Regions from separate parts of the Streptomyces malaysiensis subsp. malaysiensis genome, predicted to be linked through region 3. Evidence: riboswitches for the same ligand, from Rfam matches in the RefSeq annotation. Region 3 holds a riboswitch; each other region holds the start of a gene.
The links. Region 3 has a riboswitch for cyclic di-AMP ahead of AB0E24_RS24030 (M23 family metallopeptidase). Riboswitches for the same ligand answer to the same signal wherever they lie in the genome.

Region 1 (5,513 bases), on a different contig from region 3:
CGTTCGCCCATGACATCGCCCTCGCGCCCAAGCCCCGTCGCCGCTCCGGCGGTCCCGACGCCACCTGGTGCCGCTTCTACGAGCACGCCTTCCTGCTCGCCGGAGGGGACGAGATCGTGCTGTGGGAGCTGGAGCACAACCTCACCCGGGACGGACGGCTGGTGTGCGAGGTGTACCTCGACGAGGTCTCGGCGGAGCTGGCGGCGGACCGCCGCGCCCGCGCGCTCGGCGTCGACCTCTGACGCACCCTTAGCGCGTTCGCCGCGCCCGTAAGGGGGCCATCAAGGCGCGAGGCCCAGGAACGCCTCCGTTACGGCAGCACGTATCCCCATCCCATCCCCAGCATCGCCGGGACCGTTCACGCCGCCCGTCCGCAGCGCCTGTCCACAGCGCCTGTCCGCAGCACACCCGCTTGGCCGACACCGACTCGCCTGGCGGCCCGTCAGCCGGAAGCCTGGTGACGACGGTGACGGCAGCGGCGGCAGTGACGGCAGCGGCAGTAGCGATGGCAGTGGCAGCGGCGACGGCAGTGGCGGCAGCGGCAGTGGCGACAGCGACGGCGGCGGGACGCGGACCAGGGAAGCGAGAGAAGCCGGTGCGGGTGCGTGGGAGCAGGGCTCGTACGGGCGCCCGTACGGAGTCGCGTACGCAATGGCGTACGGCCTGGCCCCGACTGAGCCGCCCGCGCGCCCGCCGCCCGACCCGCCTTCGTACGCTCATCGACACCGCCACCGCGTCCGGTGCCGCTGACGACGCGTCCACCGGGCCCACCGCGGTGCGGTCTCCGATGGCCGATGAGGGCGGCAAGGGGCCGCCGGGTCGCCGGTTGGCCCGGTGGGCCCCGTCACTCCTCATCCTCTGTGGCATCGGCTTCGACCTGGCCGCGCCGCCCGGTTACACCGCCTCGCCCTTCTTCGCCGCCGCCCCCTTGGTCGCCGCGGCGCTCTTACCGTTGCGCCAGACCATCGTCACGGCCGTCGTCGGCATGTTCGCCACCTGTCTGCTGGCGGAGTTGCACGGTGCGGGGGACCCGACCCAGGCGGCCACCGAGATCGGCACGGTCGCGACCGTGACCGTGCTGGCGTTGGTGATCAACCGTGTCGTACGCCGCAGCTACCACCGGCTCGCCTCGGCGCGCGGTGTCGCGGAGGCGGCCCAGCGCGCCGTTCTGCCCGCGCCACCCGCCCGTCTCGCCGGGCTGGAGATCGCCGCGCGTTACGTACCGGCGGAGAAGTACGCGGCGATCGGCGGTGATCTGTACGCGGTCCAGGACACCCCGCACGGTGTACGGCTGACCGTCGGGGACGTACGAGGCAAGGGACTGCAAGCCGTGGAGGTCGTCGCGATCCTCCTCGGCTGCTTCCGGGAGGCGGCGGAGCAGGAGACGACCCTGGAGGCGCTCGTGGGCCGGCTGGAGCGGGCGCTACAGCGCGAGGGCGCCCGGCGGGCCGACCTGGAGGTGTTCGAGGGGTTCACGACGGCAGTGGTGGCCGAGATTCCGCGTGGCGACTCCACCCTGCGGCTGATCAACCGCGGTCATCCGCCACCGCTGCTCCTGGAGGAGGACGGCGCGGTGCGCGCCCTGGAGCCGGAGGTGTCGGCGCTGCCGGTGGGGATGGGGGAGTTGGGCGGCTGGCCGGACCGGGTGATGGAGCTGGGGTTCGAGGAGGGGGAGACGCTGCTGCTGTTCACGGACGGGGTGACGGAGGCCCGGGACCGCGGCGGCGTTTTCTACGACCCGGAGAAGCGGCTGCGCGGCCGCCGCTTCTCCGGTCCGCAGGAGCTGCTGGACGCGTTGGTGGCCGATGTCGAGCACCATACGGGCGGCGGGACACCGGACGACATGGCGCTGCTGGCGGTCCGCCGAACCCGGGCCCGCGGGAACGGACACGAGAACGGATGCGGGAACGGGTACGGGAACGGGTACGGGAACAGGCGTGAGAACGGGCGCGAGAACAGACGTGGCGACCGACGCGAGAACGGACGTGGCAACCGGCGCGACAACGAGCGCGACAACGGCAGCAGGAACGGGCACGACGGCGACCGTACGAGGGACAACGCCCCCGCCCCCCGCCCGTAGCCGACCTGGGCCATACACCGTCCGTAACCGACTGAGACCCCTCCGCATAACAATTGATGCACGATCGCCCGGCCTGCGGTTATGCACCCCCTCACACTGCCCGCCGACTCGCCCCCATCTGTCCGCTCTTGGGCGCTAAGTTCATGCCAAAGGTGCGCGGATTCCTCGGAACAGCTTGGAATCACATCGCGCTCTCTATTAACGTTCGATAACGCAGCGCGGTCGTCACAACCGTCGCAAGGACGGCACCGTGCGCCGTCGCCGAATCCCGTACGCACAGCGGCAGTACCGCACCAACAGCAGCACCAAGGGAACCGGGGAACCAACACCTTGGGGTGAATCGGGTCGAACCTGACCCGTAGGAGACCTTCCTGCTCCGAACCCGTCAGCTAACCCGGTAGGCGAGAGGGAAGGAAAGGAGTGCGCCTCCGTGGCGTCCAACAGGTCTGTCCTGGACGAAGCCCCGTATCGCACACGGGGCGGCGGTTTGGGGACCGCCACCGCCTACGGCCCCGGCTTCGACGCCGGCGGCGGGATGAGTTCCGGGGACGGCCGCTTCGCCCCCGACGATTTCTACGCGGACGAGGGCGCCGCCGAGGGCCCGGGTGCCGGATTCGACTCCGAGACCTGGGAGGAGTGGAACCCCACCGAGGAGTCCATCGCTCCCGTACGCGGCCGGCACCGCGTGGCCAAGCAGCGCGGCGGGACCATGGCGCGCAGCGGCGCCGTCCTCGGGGTCGGTGTGATCGCGGCGGTCGGCGCGGGCGGTATGGCCAGCGCCAAGGACCGTCCCGCACTGCCCATATCCATGCCGGACCTCGGACATGTCGCCGATCAGGTCAAGGCCAGCCTGCCCGCCGCCAAGGACCTGCCCGGCATCGGCTCCTGGGCGTCGGACGACAGCGGCGGCTCGCAGACCGCCGCCGCGCCCCTCTCCCAGGCCGGTCTGACCAACGAGGACGAGCAGCGCGGCACCACCGACGCGGGCGAGGCGCTCCGCGCCCGCATCCTCCAGCAGGCCGAGAACCAGCAGAACGCGGCGGACGAGGACAGCCGCACCGCCGCGGCGCAGGCCGCCGCCAAGGCCGCCGCGGACAAGGCCGCCGACCAGGCCGCGGAGGCGGCCGCGAAGCGGAAGGCCAAGGCCGAGGCCGCCGCCGCGGCGAAGCGGGCCGCCGAGCAGCGGGCGAAGGAGGCGGCCGAGAAGAAGGCCGCGGCCGAGCGCCAGGCCAGACTCGCCGCCGCGTATACCCTCCCCGTCGGCTCGTACACCCTGACCGCCAGCTTCGGCCAGGCGGGCGACATATGGTCGGCCGACCACACCGGCCAGGACTTCGCCGCCCCGACCGGCACCCCGGTCAAGGCGGTGCACGGCGGCACCATCACCCAGGCGGGCTGGGCCGGTTCGTACGGTTACCGCATCGTGCTGACCCTCGACGACGGCACCGAGCTCTGGTTCTGCCACCTGTCCTCGATGGTCGTCACCTCGGGCAAGGTGTCGACGGGCGACGTCATCGCCCGCGTCGGCGCCACCGGCAATGTGACCGGCCCGCACCTCCACCTCGAGGTCCGGCCCGGCGGCGGCTCGCCGATCGACCCGATGCCCTGGCTGCGCCAGCACGGGATGACCCCCTGATACTCCGGCGGCTCTGGCGCTCTCTCCCCCCTTGACGCCAGGGCCGCCGGTTTTTTACGGACCACCGGCGCCGCTCCCCGGGAACTCCCCGGGAACTCCCCGGGAACGGCGGGCCGGAACAACACACGTACGCCGGCGGTTGTAAAAACGTATGGCTGACAACACTGACACCGCTGACATCACAAGGAAGATCGGCGGCCTGTCCGTCTTCCCGCTCTCCCTCGGTGGGAACGTCTTCGGCTGGACCGCGAACGAAGCCGAGTCCTTCAGGGTCCTCGACGCCTACGCGGCGGCCGGCGGCAATTTCATCGACACCGCCGATGTCTACTCCGCCTGGGTACCGGGCAACCAGGGCGGCGAGTCCGAGACCATCCTCGGCAACTGGTTCGCCTCCCGCGGCAACCGCTCCGACATCGTCCTCGCCACCAGGGTGGGCGGTGGCTCCCCGGAGCCGCGCGGCCTGACCTCGTCCGCCATCAAATCGGGCGTGGAGGAATCCCTCCAGCGGCTGCGCACCGACTACATCGATCTCTACTACACCCACTACGACGATCCGTCGGTGCCGGTGGAGGAGATCATCACCACCCTGGACGAACTGGTCAGGGAGGGCAAGGTCCGCGAGATCGCCGCGTCCAACGTGGCCGCGGACCGCCTGGAGGCGCTGCTGACCTTCTCCACCCGGGAGAACCTGGCCCGCTACGTCGCCCTCCAGCCGCACTACAACCTGGTCTCGCGCGACACCTTCGAGGGCGACTTGGCCGATGTCGCCACCCGCCACGGCCTGGCGACCGCCCCGTACTACGCCCTGGCCTCCGGCTTCCTCACCGGCAAATACCGCCCGGGCACGGCGGTCGACAGCCCCCGCTCCACGGGCGCGGCCAAGCACCTGGAGACGGAGCGCGGCCAGAAGGTCCTCGCCGCACTGGACGACGTCGCCGCCAACCACGGCACAGAGCCCGCCACGGTCGCCCTGGCCTGGCTCCTCGCCCGCCCGACGGTCGTGGCCCCCATCGCCAGCGCCCGCACCGTGGACCAGCTCCCACCCCTGCTGGCCTCGGTGAACCTCAAGCTCACCCAGCCGGAACTGGACCTGCTGACGTCGGCGTCGGACTGAGCCGCGACCGGCCGGGCGGGCCGAACGACAGCCAAAAGGCCAATGGACACCGGGCGGGCACCAAGCACAAACGACTGCCCCGCCCGGTTGACGCCTACGCCGGCATCCGCCCTACGACCGATGCCTACGCCGGCATCCGCCCTATGACCGGCCCCTACCGCCGATCGGCAAGGGCCCAGGACGCGAGGGCCACGCCGCCGGCGACGGCGAAAACGGACGGCCAGGCCCCGATCTTCTTGGCGAGCGGGTGGGACCCGGCGAAGGCGGCCACATAGGCCGCACTGAGCGCGGCCGCCGTCCCGTTCCCGGCCTTCTCCCGCCACCCCCGAGCGGCCACCGCCCCCGCAGCCGCGAGAGCAACCCCACCCAAGGGCCGCCTCCTGGTCCACCGAGCCACCCCATACCCCCCAACCAACCCACCCGCAGCCACAACCCCCACCGGCACTCCAGCCATCCCGATACCTCCCACTCCGAAGGATCTCCTCACCCCGACCCTACGCAGCAGGCACCAGGAACGATGGCCGGCCCGTCAGCCTTCCTCCACGAGGCCGGCATTCAAGGCCCGCGTCCAGAGACGGTCCTGCCATTCATTGGCGTCCGGCGCGGGCTTGACGGTGAGGACGGGGTTCGGGCCCGTCTCGATGAGGTGCAGCAGCGTCCAGGCGACGCCATGGCAATCGTCC
Region 2 (5,513 bases), on a different contig from region 3:
AGGTGGCAGTCCACCGTGAGGCGGGGACCCTCTGTTGACGGGAAGCGGACTGCCACCTGGAGGAGGAAGCTAGGCCGGGAAACGGGGTCCATGCGGGGGATTGAACGACATTCAACGGGAGTGGACTGATTTCGTCGTTCCCGTGACGGCTGCTGATCGCCCGGCGAGTGGGGTGGTCGGGACTGTGGAGGGCCGTGACCGAAGCGGCGATAGGGGCCCACCCGAGTGCCGGGTGATGATATGAGCGGGGCTAGTCTCCGGAGCCATGGACGTACTCATTCACGTGTTCGTCGGTCTGCACATCGTCGGCATCGGCGCGCTGCTCGGCGGCTTCTTCTCGCAGTTGAAGGCGATGGGCGCGGGCGAGGCCCGGATGCTCCCGGCGATGCTGCACGGCGCGCTGACCATGCTGGTGACCGGAGTCGCGCTGGTCGGCCTCAATCAGGCCGACGACAACAGCGTCAACACCGTCAAGATCGGTGTGAAGCTGGCGCTGTTGGTCGTGATCCTCGGCCTGGTGTATGTGAAGCGCGATGAGGAGAAGGTGGAGTCGGCCGCCTTCGGCGCGGTGGGTGCCTTGACAACGGCAAACATCTTCATTGCCGTGCTGTGGACCTGACGAACTGATGTTCTGAGGGTGATCCCACGACAATTGCGACACGATCCCGATGCAACCATTTGCACTCGCGAGCTGTCTTAGTAAAGAGCTGGGCAGTCGAGAGGAGTGGCCATGGGGGTAGTGGGGGCAGTCGGAAGTCGTCGTGGGCGGCGCGCGGGTGTGGCTCTGGGGCTGGTGGGGATGGCGGTGCCGCTCGCGGTCGCCGTCGGCGGTCCGGCGCAGGCCCAGACGCGGCCACTGGGCCGGTCGACGGGGTCGGTGACACCGGTGACCATGGCCGCGTCGTCGTGCACGACCACCGCGGGGCCGTATCAGAAGCAGGCCGAGCGGTTCCTCGGCCGCCCCGTGGACGGGCGGCAGTCGCGGGCGGACTGTCTCGCGATCCAGAAGTTCCAGATCGACCACGGCATCAGCCCGACGATCGGCTACGCGGGCCCGATCACCTCGGGCGTCATGAATCTCATCAACGCCCAGAAGGCCGCGGGGCACAACCCGAACGCGGCGAAGAAGTGCCCCACCAACAAGGGCCGTATCGCCTGCGTCGACCTCACCCGGCAGCTGAGCTGGGTCCAGGACGGCTCCCGGCTGGTCTACGGACCGGTGCCGGTGCGGTCCGGGCGGGACGGCTTCGAGACCCGCACCGGGCTGAAGAGGGTCTACTGGCGGAACATCGACCACTGGTCGACGCTCTACAACGTCGCCATGCCGTACAGCCAGTTCTTCGACGGTGGCCAGGCGTTCCACTCGATCGCGGGCAGCGTATGGTCCCCGCCGGGCTCCCACGGCTGCGTCAACATGCGCAAGGGTGACGCCAAGAAGTACTGGAGCCTGCTGCGGAACGGCGACGACGTGTACGTCTACGGGCGCAAGCCCGGCACCTGAGGCACGAGCGCCGCGTCTGAAGCGCGAGCCCGCGTCCGAGGCGATGACGGTGCCGCTGCCCGGGGTCCGGCCCCGGGCAGCGGCATACCGGCGCCAGGGGGCTACGAGGGCCGCACGCTCCCGTAGATCGGCATCTCCGTGATCGGCGCCTTCTTCACCACATCGCCGGGCTTCGGCGCGTGGATCATCATCCCGTCGCCGATGTAGAGGCCCACATGGCTGATGTCGTCGTAGAAGAAGACGAGATCGCCCGGCTGGAGTTGGGACGTCGAGACCCGCGTACCGACCTTCACCTGGTCCCAGGTGGTGCGCGGCAGCGAGATCCCGGCGGACTTCCAGGCCGCCTGTGTCAGCCCCGAGCAGTCGAAGGAGCTGGGGCCGGTGGCGCCCCAGACATACGGCTTGCCGATCTGCGCCTTCGCGAAGGCGATGGCCTGGGCCGCCTTGGAGGTGTCGGCCGGGGCCGAGGGCGTCGTCGAACCGGAGCCGCTGCCCGTGTTCTGCTGTTCCTGTTGCTGCTGCTCCTGCTGCTTCTTGCGCGCGGCGGCCTCCTGCCGCTGCTTCTCGGCGAGTGCGGCGGCCTTACGGCGGTCCTCCTCCGCCTTCTTCTTCTCGATCGCCGCCAGCCGCGCCTTCTCCTTGGCGGTCAGATTCGCCAGCAGCCGCCGGGCCTCGGTCAGCTTGTCCTGGACGGTCTTCTTCTGGATCTTCAGCTGCTTCTGCGCCGAGGTCAGCGAGGCGAGGCTTTCGCTGGCCTTGCCGCGCTCCTTGGCGGCCTCCGCCCGCTGCTTCTGGAAGTCGTCGACGGCCTGCTTCTGCCGGCCGGTCATCCGGTCCATCAGATGCGACTGGTCGAAGACGTCCTGCGGGTTGTTGGAGAACAGCAGGGTCGCGGCGGAGCGGGCCATCCCGCCGTCGCGGTACTGGGCGGCGGCGTACTGGCCGAGCATGCGCCGCGCCTCGTTGAGCTTCTCGGTGCGCTGGGCGACGGAGTCCAGCAACTTGTCGACCTTGCCCCGCTGCTGGTCGGTGCGCTCCTTGGCGGCGTTGTAGTGCTGGGTGGCGGTCTCCGCCTGGTGGTAGAGGGTGTCGACCTTCTCCTTGACCTTCTCGAGCGACTGCGTAGCCGGCTTGGGGTCGGCGGGTGCGGCGTTGGCCGTCTGGGAGAGGAGGGTGACGGACGCGAGGGCGGCCGTGGTGAACCCGACGGCCGTACGGCGGCCGTGGCCGGTGAGCGGGGCGGGTATTCGGCTCCGCGGCTTGCGGTGCGACGCCAAGGGAGGCGACTCCTTCCGTGGACCGCCTACCGGGTTAGCTGTCGGGTTCGGGCGGTTCGGAAGGCTGCCCTACGGCCGTCTCCGGGCGGCACTGTCCGTGCCGCACCGTTTCCGGCCGATTCACCCCGGTCTTGCGTTGTTGGGTCCCCGGCTCCGGGCGCCTCACGGCGATACCGGACTCGGCGGAGGCCACCCGTGCCGGCGCGGTTCGCCGACGGATCTCGGGCCGCCTGAGGCAGGACGGTAGCCAACGCGTGGGGCTTCTGTGAAGGCTGGTGGGCGTTTTGCCCGAAACCGTTTCGTGATGTTCGTAGGTCGGCTGTCAGTGGGGCGGCCTAGACTCGGTGAGCGATGAGCAGCCTCTTTGACGACAGCTTCCTGGCGGACCTCGGGCCTCCCTCGGACGAGGAGCAGCCCCCGCCGCCCGAGGATTCGGCGCACCCTGGCCACGGCGGTGCCGAGGATGTGCCGCATCACCTCTTCAGCGGCGGATTCGACGCGCCCGTGCCCCGGGAGTCCCATTACCGGGACGGCGCGGCGCGGTCCGTGGTGGACCCGTCCGCCCTGCTCCAGGGGTTGAACGAGCAGCAGAGGGCCGCCGTGGAGCACACCGGCTCGCCGCTGCTGATCGTCGCGGGCGCCGGTTCGGGCAAGACCCGGGTGCTCACCCACCGCATCGCGTATCTGCTCGGAGCCCGCGGCACACACCCCGGCCAGATCCTCGCCATCACCTTCACCAACAAGGCGGCGGGCGAGATGAAGGAGCGGGTCGAGGAGCTCGTCGGCCCGCGGGCCAACGCCATGTGGGTGTCCACCTTCCACAGCGCCTGCGTCCGCATCCTGCGCCGGGAGTCGAAGAAGCTGGGCTTCACCTCGTCGTTCTCGATCTACGACGCCGCCGACTCCAAGCGGCTGATGTCGCTGGTCTGCCGGGATCTGGACCTCGACCCCAAGCGGTTCCCGCCGAAGTCCTTCAGCGCCAAGATCTCCAACCTCAAGAACGAGCTGATCGACGAGGAGACCTTCGCCGGACAGGCATCGGACGGCTTTGAGAAGACCTTGGCCGAGGCGTATGTGATGTACCAGGCGCGGCTGCGCGAGGCCAATGCGCTGGACTTCGACGACATCATCATGACCACGGTCAATCTGCTCCAGGCGTTCCCGGACGTCGCGGAGCACTACCGCCGCCGCTTCCGGCACGTCCTGGTGGACGAGTACCAGGACACCAACCACGCGCAGTACACACTCGTGCGCGAGTTGGTGGGCACCGGCACCGACGAGACCCCGGCCGCCGAGCTGTGCGTGGTGGGCGACGCCGACCAGTCGATCTACGCCTTCCGGGGCGCCACGATCCGTAACATCCTCCAGTTCGAGGAGGACTACCCCAGCGCGCGGACGATCCTCCTCGAGCAGAACTACCGCTCCACCCAGACCATCCTGAGCGCGGCCAACGCGGTCATCGAGCGCAATGAGAACCGCCGCCCGAAGAACCTGTGGACGGACGCCGGCGCCGGGACCGAGATCACCGGCTATGTGGCCGACACCGAGCACGACGAGGCCCAGTTCGTCGCCGACGAGATCGACCGGCTGACCGACGCGGACGACGCCAGGGCCGGGGATGTGGCGGTCTTCTACCGGACCAACGCCCAGTCCCGTGTCTTCGAGGAGGTCTTCATCCGGGTCGGGCTGCCGTACAAGGTCGTCGGCGGGGTGCGCTTCTACGAGCGCAAGGAGGTCCGCGACGTCCTCGCGTATCTGCGGGTGCTGGCCAACCCCGAGGACGCCGTCCCGCTGCGCCGGATCCTGAACGTGCCCAAGCGCGGTATCGGGGAGCGCGCGGAGGCCATGATCGACGCGCTGGCCCTGCGCGAGAAGATCACCTTCCCGCAGGCGCTGCGCCGGGTCGACGAGGCGTACGGCATGGCGGCCCGCTCGGCCAACGCCGTCAAGCGGTTCAACACGCTCATGGAGGAGCTGCACACCATCGTGGAGTCCGGGGCGGGCCCGGCGACCGTCCTGGAGGCCGTGCTGGAGCGCACCGGCTATCTGGCCGAGCTCCAGACGTCCACCGATCCGCAGGACGAGACCCGGATCGAGAACCTCCAGGAGCTCGCGGCCGTGGCCCTGGAGTTCGAGCAGGACCGGGGCGAGAACCCCGGCACCCTCGCGGACTTCCTGGAGCAGGTCGCGCTCGTCGCCGACTCGGACCAGATCCCGGACGAGGACACCGAGGGCTCCGGCGTGATCACGCTGATGACGCTGCACACGGCGAAGGGCCTGGAGTTCCCGGTCGTCTTCCTCACCGGTATGGAGGACGGCGTCTTCCCGCATATGCGGGCGCTCGGCCAGACCAAGGAGCTGGAGGAGGAGCGCCGGCTGGCCTATGTGGGGATCACCCGGGCCCGCGAGCGGCTCTATCTGACCCGCTCGACGATGCGCAGCGCATGGGGCCAGCCCGCGTACAACCCGCCGTCCCGCTTCCTGGAGGAGATCCCGGACCAGTATGTGCGGTGGCGGCGCACCGGGCCCGCCACCCCGTCGGCGTCCATGAGCGGCGTCGCCTCGACCCCGCCGTCAGGGCTGTCGTCCGGTCTGTCGTCGTCGCGTTCGCGCACCGGGGGCAGCGGGTTCGCCACCCGGCGGGCCAGTGAGCGCCCGGTGGTCGCGCTGGCCATCGGCGACCGGGTCACCCATGACTCGTTCGGGCTCGGCACGGTGGTGGCGGTGAAGGGCAG
Region 3 (5,513 bases):
TGGCCGGGGCCCGGACGGGGCCCCGAACCGCGCTCCGCGGCCCCGTCCGAAGGCCCTTCGCGGGGGCCCGGGTCAGGTGCCCGAGGGGCCGCGGAAACGGTTCGGGGAAGCTCGCGTGGACGGGAACGGACCGGAACTTCGCCAGATGTCCGTCCCCTTGCATACAGTGACAGAAGCGCTGCGCAAGCGGCTGGCACGCGCTCCATCACGCGATCGAAGGGACGTACATGCCCATGGGTCACACGGCCACGCAGCAGGCCGGCTCCGGCGGCCTGAAAGCGACCGAGCACCGCCTGGCCAATGGCCTGCGCGTGGTGCTCTCCGAGGACCATCTGACCCCGGTCGCCGCGGTCTGTCTGTGGTACGACGTCGGCTCACGCCATGAGGTCAAGGGGCGCACCGGCCTGGCCCACCTCTTCGAGCACCTGATGTTCCAGGGCTCGGCGCAGGTCACCGGCAACGGCCACTTCGAGCTGGTGCAGGGGGCCGGCGGCTCGCTCAACGGCACGACCAGCTTCGAGCGCACCAATTACTTCGAGACCATGCCCGCCCACCAGGTCGAGCTCGCCCTGTGGCTGGAGGCCGACCGCATGGGGTCCCTGCTGACCGCGCTGGACGAGGAGAGCCTGGAGAACCAGCGCGACGTCGTCAAGAACGAGCGCCGCCAGCGGTACGACAACGTCCCGTACGGCACCGCCTTCGAGAAGCTCGTCGCCATGGCCTACCCCGAGGGCCACCCGTACCACCACACCCCGATCGGCTCCATGGCCGACCTGGACGCGGCCTCCCTGGAGGACGCGCGGGAGTTCTTCCGCACCTACTACGCCCCCAACAACGCCGTCCTGTCGATCGTCGGCGACATCGACCCCGAGCAGACGCTCGCCTGGGTCGAGAAGTACTTCGGCTCCATCGCCTCCCACGACGGCAAGCGGCCGCCCCGCGACGGCACGCTCCCGGAGGTGATCGGCGGCCAGCTGCGCGAGGTCGTGGAGGAGGAGGTCCCGGCCCGCGCCCTGATGGCTGCGTACCGGCTGCCGCACGACGGCACCCGTGAGTCCGACGCCGCCGACCTGGCGCTGACCGTCCTCGGCGGCGGGGAGTCCTCCCGGCTCCACAACCGCCTGGTGCGCCGCGATCGCACCGCGGTGGCCGCCGGATTCGGCCTGCTGCGGCTTTCGGGCGCCCCCTCGCTGGGCTGGCTGGACGTGAAGACCTCCGGCGGTGTCGAGGTGCCCGCCATCGAGGCCGCCGTCGACGAGGAGCTGGCCCGCTTCGCCGAGGAGGGGCCCACCCCGCAGGAGATGGAGCGCGCTCAGGCGCAGATCGAGCGGGAGTGGCTGGACCGGCTGGCCACGGTCGGCGGCCGGGCCGACGAGCTCTGCCGGTACGCCGTGCTCTTCGGCGATCCGCAGCTGGCGCTGACCGCCGTGGAGCGGGTGCTGGACATCACCCCCGAGGAGGTGCGGGCCGTGGCCGCGGCGCGGCTGCGTCCCGACAACCGCGCCGTGCTGGTCTACGAGCCCGTCCAGGGCGCCGAGGACGCAGCCGGCACCGCCGACGAAGCCGCCGAGACCGACGCAGAAGGGGAGGCGGCCCAGTGAGCGACGCCGTCACCGCGACCATGACGTTCCACCCGCAGCCCAAGGGCGGCGCCCCCAGGCCGTGGGCGTTCCCGGCCCCCGAGCGCGGTGAGCTGCCCAACGGCCTCACCGTGCTGCGCTGCCACCGCCCCGGCCAGCAGGTCGTCGCCGTCGAGATCAACCTGGAGGCGCCGCTGGACGCCGAGCCGGCCGGGCTCGAAGGCGTCGCCACGATCATGGCGCGCGCCCTGTCGGAGGGCACCGACAAGCACGACGCCGAGGAGTTCGCCGCAGAGCTCGAGCGCTGCGGCGCCACGCTGGACGCGCACGCCGACCACCCCGGTGTCCGCGTTTCCTTGGAGGTTCCGGTCTCCCGGCTGCCCAAGGCGCTCGGTCTGCTGGCCGACGCCCTGCGCGCCCCCGCCTTCCCGGACGGCGAGGTCGAGCGGCTGGTGCGCAACCGGCTGGACGAGATCCCCCATGAGCTGGCCAATCCGGCCCGCCGCGCCTCGATGGCCTTCGCCGCGGACCTCTTCCCGGCCGAGTCGCGGATGTCCCGGCCGCGCCAGGGCACCCAGGAGACCATCGAGGGCATCGACGCCGCGGCCGTGCGGGCCTTCTACGAGGCGCATGTCCGGCCCTCCACCGCCACCGCCGTCATCGTGGGCGACCTCGCCGGTGTCGACGTCGACCAAGCGCTCGCCGACACCCTCGGCGCCTGGACGGGCGGGACGGCCGCGCCGCGCACGGCTCCGCCGATCGTCGCGGACGACACCGGCCGTGTGGTGATCGTCGACCGGCCGGGCGCGGTGCAGACCCAGCTGCTCATCGGGCGCATCGGCGCCGACCGCCACGACCGGGTCTGGCCCGCGCAGGTGCTCGGCACGTACTGCCTGGGCGGCACCCTCACCTCCCGCCTCGACCGGGTGCTGCGCGAGGAGAAGGGCTACACCTACGGGGTGCGCGCCTTCGGCCAGGTGCTGCGCTCCGCGCCCGCGGGCGGATCCGGGGGCGCCGCGATGCTGGCGATCAGCGGCTCGGTGGCCACCGAGGTCACCGGACCCGCGCTGGAGGACCTCTGGAAGGTGCTGCGCACGCTGAAGGAGGAGGGGCTCACCGACGAGGAGCGCGATGTCGCGGTGCAGAACCTGGTGGGCGTCGCCCCGCTGAAGTACGAGACGGCGGCGGCCGTCGCGGGCACCCTCGCCGACCAGGTCGAGCAGCATCTTCCGGACGATTTCCAGGCGCAGTTGTACGCCCGGCTCGCGGAGACCGGCACGGTGGAGGCGACCGCCGCGGTGGTGAGCGCCTTCCCGGCGGACCGGCTGGTCACGGTGCTGGTCGGGGACGCCTCGGCGATCGCGGAGCCGGTCCGGGCGCTGGGCATCGGCGAGGTGCGCGTCATCTCCGGCTGAACCGCCCGGAGTTGGCCGGATCCGGTCGATGAGCCGCCCATCCGGCGGGCTCGCCGACGGTCCGGCGGGGCGGTCCGGCAGGGCGGTCCGGCAACGAGCGAACAGGGGAAGGACCCCGGCACCGAGAGGTGCCGGGGTCCTTCCTTCATGTCCGGTTTATGGGGGTGGCTGCTTGTTTGGTTTGTGGGGAGAGCAACAAAAATCGGGAACCGTTTGGTGATCGAAAGCGGGCCCGTCTAGCGTCGGTCCGGCTGTTCGCCAGCGACTCGCCGCACCCGCGGCACGGACAGCCATCGCCGAGTCCCCGTACGGCGCAAGCCAGGGGAGCCGGGGACCCAACACGTCCCCAGGGGTGAATCGGGCGCCTTCCCCGGCCGGGGGAGGAGTCCGTAGGAGACCTTCCTGCTCCGAACCCGTCAGCTAACCCGGTAGGCGAGAAGGAAGGAAAGGAGTGCGCCACAATATGGCGTCCACCCGCGCTGCCACCGGGAAGCACCGCCGCACCACCAAGGTCAACATCCGCACCGGCGCGAACGTCGTGGGTATCACCACGGTCGCCTCGGGCGTCGTCGCCGGGATAACCGGGCAGGCTTTCGCGGCCGACGGGGGCACCGCTCCCCAGCAGGCCGGTCTGACCCAGGCGATCGCCATCGGCGACGGGATCGCGGACCATATCGAGGCCCAGGCGCAGTCCCAGGAGACCGCCGCCGAGCAGGCCGCCGCCAAGGCCAAGGCGGAGGCGATCGCCCGCCAGGAGGCCGCCAGGAAGGCGGAGGCCGCGGCGAAGAAGGCCAAGGCCGAGCGTGAGGCCAAGGAGCGCGCGGCGCGCGAGGCCGAGCGCCGGCGCCTCAACACCTTCGTGTCGCCGATCACCGGCTCCTACGTCTCCACCGGCTACCACGCGTCCAGCGGTCTGTGGTCCTCCGGCAGCCACACCGGTATCGACTTCCACGCCTCCACCGGCACCTCGGTGCACTCCGTGGGCATCGGCGAGGTCGTCGAGGCGGGCTGGGGCGGCTCCTACGGCAACAATGTCGTCATCAAGATGAACGACGGCACCTACACCCAGTACGGCCACCTGTCGTCGATCAGCGTCTCGGTCGGCCAGCAGGTCACCCCCGGCCAGCAGATCGGCCTGTCGGGCGCCACCGGCAACGTCACCGGTCCGCATCTGCACTTCGAGGCCCGCTCCGGCGAGGACTACGGCTCGGACATCGACCCGCTGTCGTATCTGCGTTCGCACGGCGTCAACGTCTGACCCGGTCGACGTAGAACCCCGGTCGGCATCCGGCCCTGGTCGACGTCCGATCCGCAAGACCGTGAAGGCCGCAAGACCGTGAAGGCCGCGAGACCGTGAAGGCCGCGAGACCGCGAAGGCCGTGAAGACCGCGCGGACGCCGCCGCGGTGCCGCGAGACTCCGAGAAGGCCCCGTCCACCGGACGGGGCCTTCGGCGTGCGGCCGCCCACTGACCAAAAAATATCCATGAAATGGGCCCCGCCATCGGAAATTGCGTCCGATTGGAATAGAGTCGTTCAACGCGCGTTCAATGGGCGCGTTTCGCGGGTGTTAAGGCGGAGGTTCGACAATGTGGGACCGGAAGTGAGCGGGGATACGACCGAGGTCCAGGGCGGCCGCCGGATTTCGGCACATGCGGTGTGCGCCGCGATTCGCGACGACATCGTCTCCGGCACATATCCGCCCGGCGGCCGGCTCACCGAGGAACTCCTCGCCCGGCGCTACGGCGTCTCGCGGGTCCCGGTCCGCGAGGCCCTGCGCACCCTGGAGTCCGAGGGCTTCGTGACCACCCGGCGGCACGCGGGGGCCTGTGTCGCCCAGCCCTCCGAGCGTGAGGCGGCCGACCTGCTGGACATCCGCGCGCTGCTGGAGCCGCTGGGCGCCGCACGGGCCGCACAGCGCCGCACCGAGGCCCATCTGAAGGTGTTGCGCGGGCTGGTCCGGCTCGGCCGGGAGCGGGCCCAGTGCGGCCGGCTCGGCGAACTGCGGCCGCTGGGCGACTGGTTCCACGAGACGCTCGCCCAGGCGTCCGGCAGCCCGAGCCTGGCCGCGATGCTGGTCCAGCTGCGCCGCAAGACCGCATGGGTGTACGCGGCGGCTTCCGCGCCGCACCCCGCGCCGCCCGGGTCCGCCCCGCGCCCCGACCCCGCCGCGCGGGCCGTGGAGTCCTGGGCGGAGCACGGCGCGCTGGTGGACGCGGTGGCGCGCGGCGACGCCGACCGGGCGCGGGCCCTGGCCGCCGCGCACACCGAGCGCGCGCTATCGGAATACCGGCTGCGCCGCCCATCCCCGGTGAGGGTTTCGAAACATTCCGAAAACACGGCGAGCGGCCGGAATTAACAGAGATCCCGTATACAAGTCGTGGGAATTCTCGGCGCGGTTTCACGGCGCTCGGTTCTCCGTCTCCGAGAGCGGAAACCGAAAAACAGCGGGGCCGCGGTGGCCATTACGGCCACCGCGGGGCCGCGGTGGCCATTACGGCCACCGCGGCCCCGCTGTGC

Region 1: it holds a riboswitch for cyclic di-AMP, as region 3 does, so the genes downstream of both, AB0E24_RS14215 (M23 family metallopeptidase) here and AB0E24_RS24030 (M23 family metallopeptidase) in region 3, are expected to answer to the same signal.
Region 2: it holds a riboswitch for cyclic di-AMP, as region 3 does, so the genes downstream of both, AB0E24_RS09010 (C40 family peptidase) here and AB0E24_RS24030 (M23 family metallopeptidase) in region 3, are expected to answer to the same signal.

The regions. Positions count from the first base shown of each region.
Region 1 covers NZ_JBEZNG010000005.1:507,010-512,522, forward strand. The annotation lists gene AB0E24_RS14205 (DUF6227 family protein) at 1-242, shown strand, start outside; gene AB0E24_RS14210 (PP2C family protein-serine/threonine phosphatase) at 602-2,080, shown strand; cyclic di-AMP (ydaO/yuaA leader) riboswitch at 2,362-2,499, shown strand; gene AB0E24_RS14215 (M23 family metallopeptidase) at 2,511-3,716, shown strand; gene AB0E24_RS14220 (aldo/keto reductase) at 3,868-4,830, shown strand; gene AB0E24_RS14225 (hypothetical protein) at 4,985-5,284, opposite strand; gene AB0E24_RS14230 (hypothetical protein) at 5,360-5,513, opposite strand, start outside.
Region 2 covers NZ_JBEZNG010000003.1:435,872-441,384, forward strand. The annotation lists gene AB0E24_RS09000 (hypothetical protein) at 266-619, shown strand; gene AB0E24_RS09005 (L,D-transpeptidase) at 731-1,501, shown strand; gene AB0E24_RS09010 (C40 family peptidase) at 1,603-2,778, opposite strand; cyclic di-AMP (ydaO/yuaA leader) riboswitch at 2,787-2,973, opposite strand; gene pcrA (DNA helicase PcrA) at 3,130-5,513, shown strand, end outside.
Region 3 covers NZ_JBEZNG010000012.1:99,663-105,175, forward strand. The annotation lists gene AB0E24_RS24020 (M16 family metallopeptidase) at 234-1,601, shown strand; gene AB0E24_RS24025 (M16 family metallopeptidase) at 1,598-2,995, shown strand; cyclic di-AMP (ydaO/yuaA leader) riboswitch at 3,280-3,444, shown strand; gene AB0E24_RS24030 (M23 family metallopeptidase) at 3,459-4,253, shown strand; gene AB0E24_RS24035 (GntR family transcriptional regulator) at 4,585-5,352, shown strand.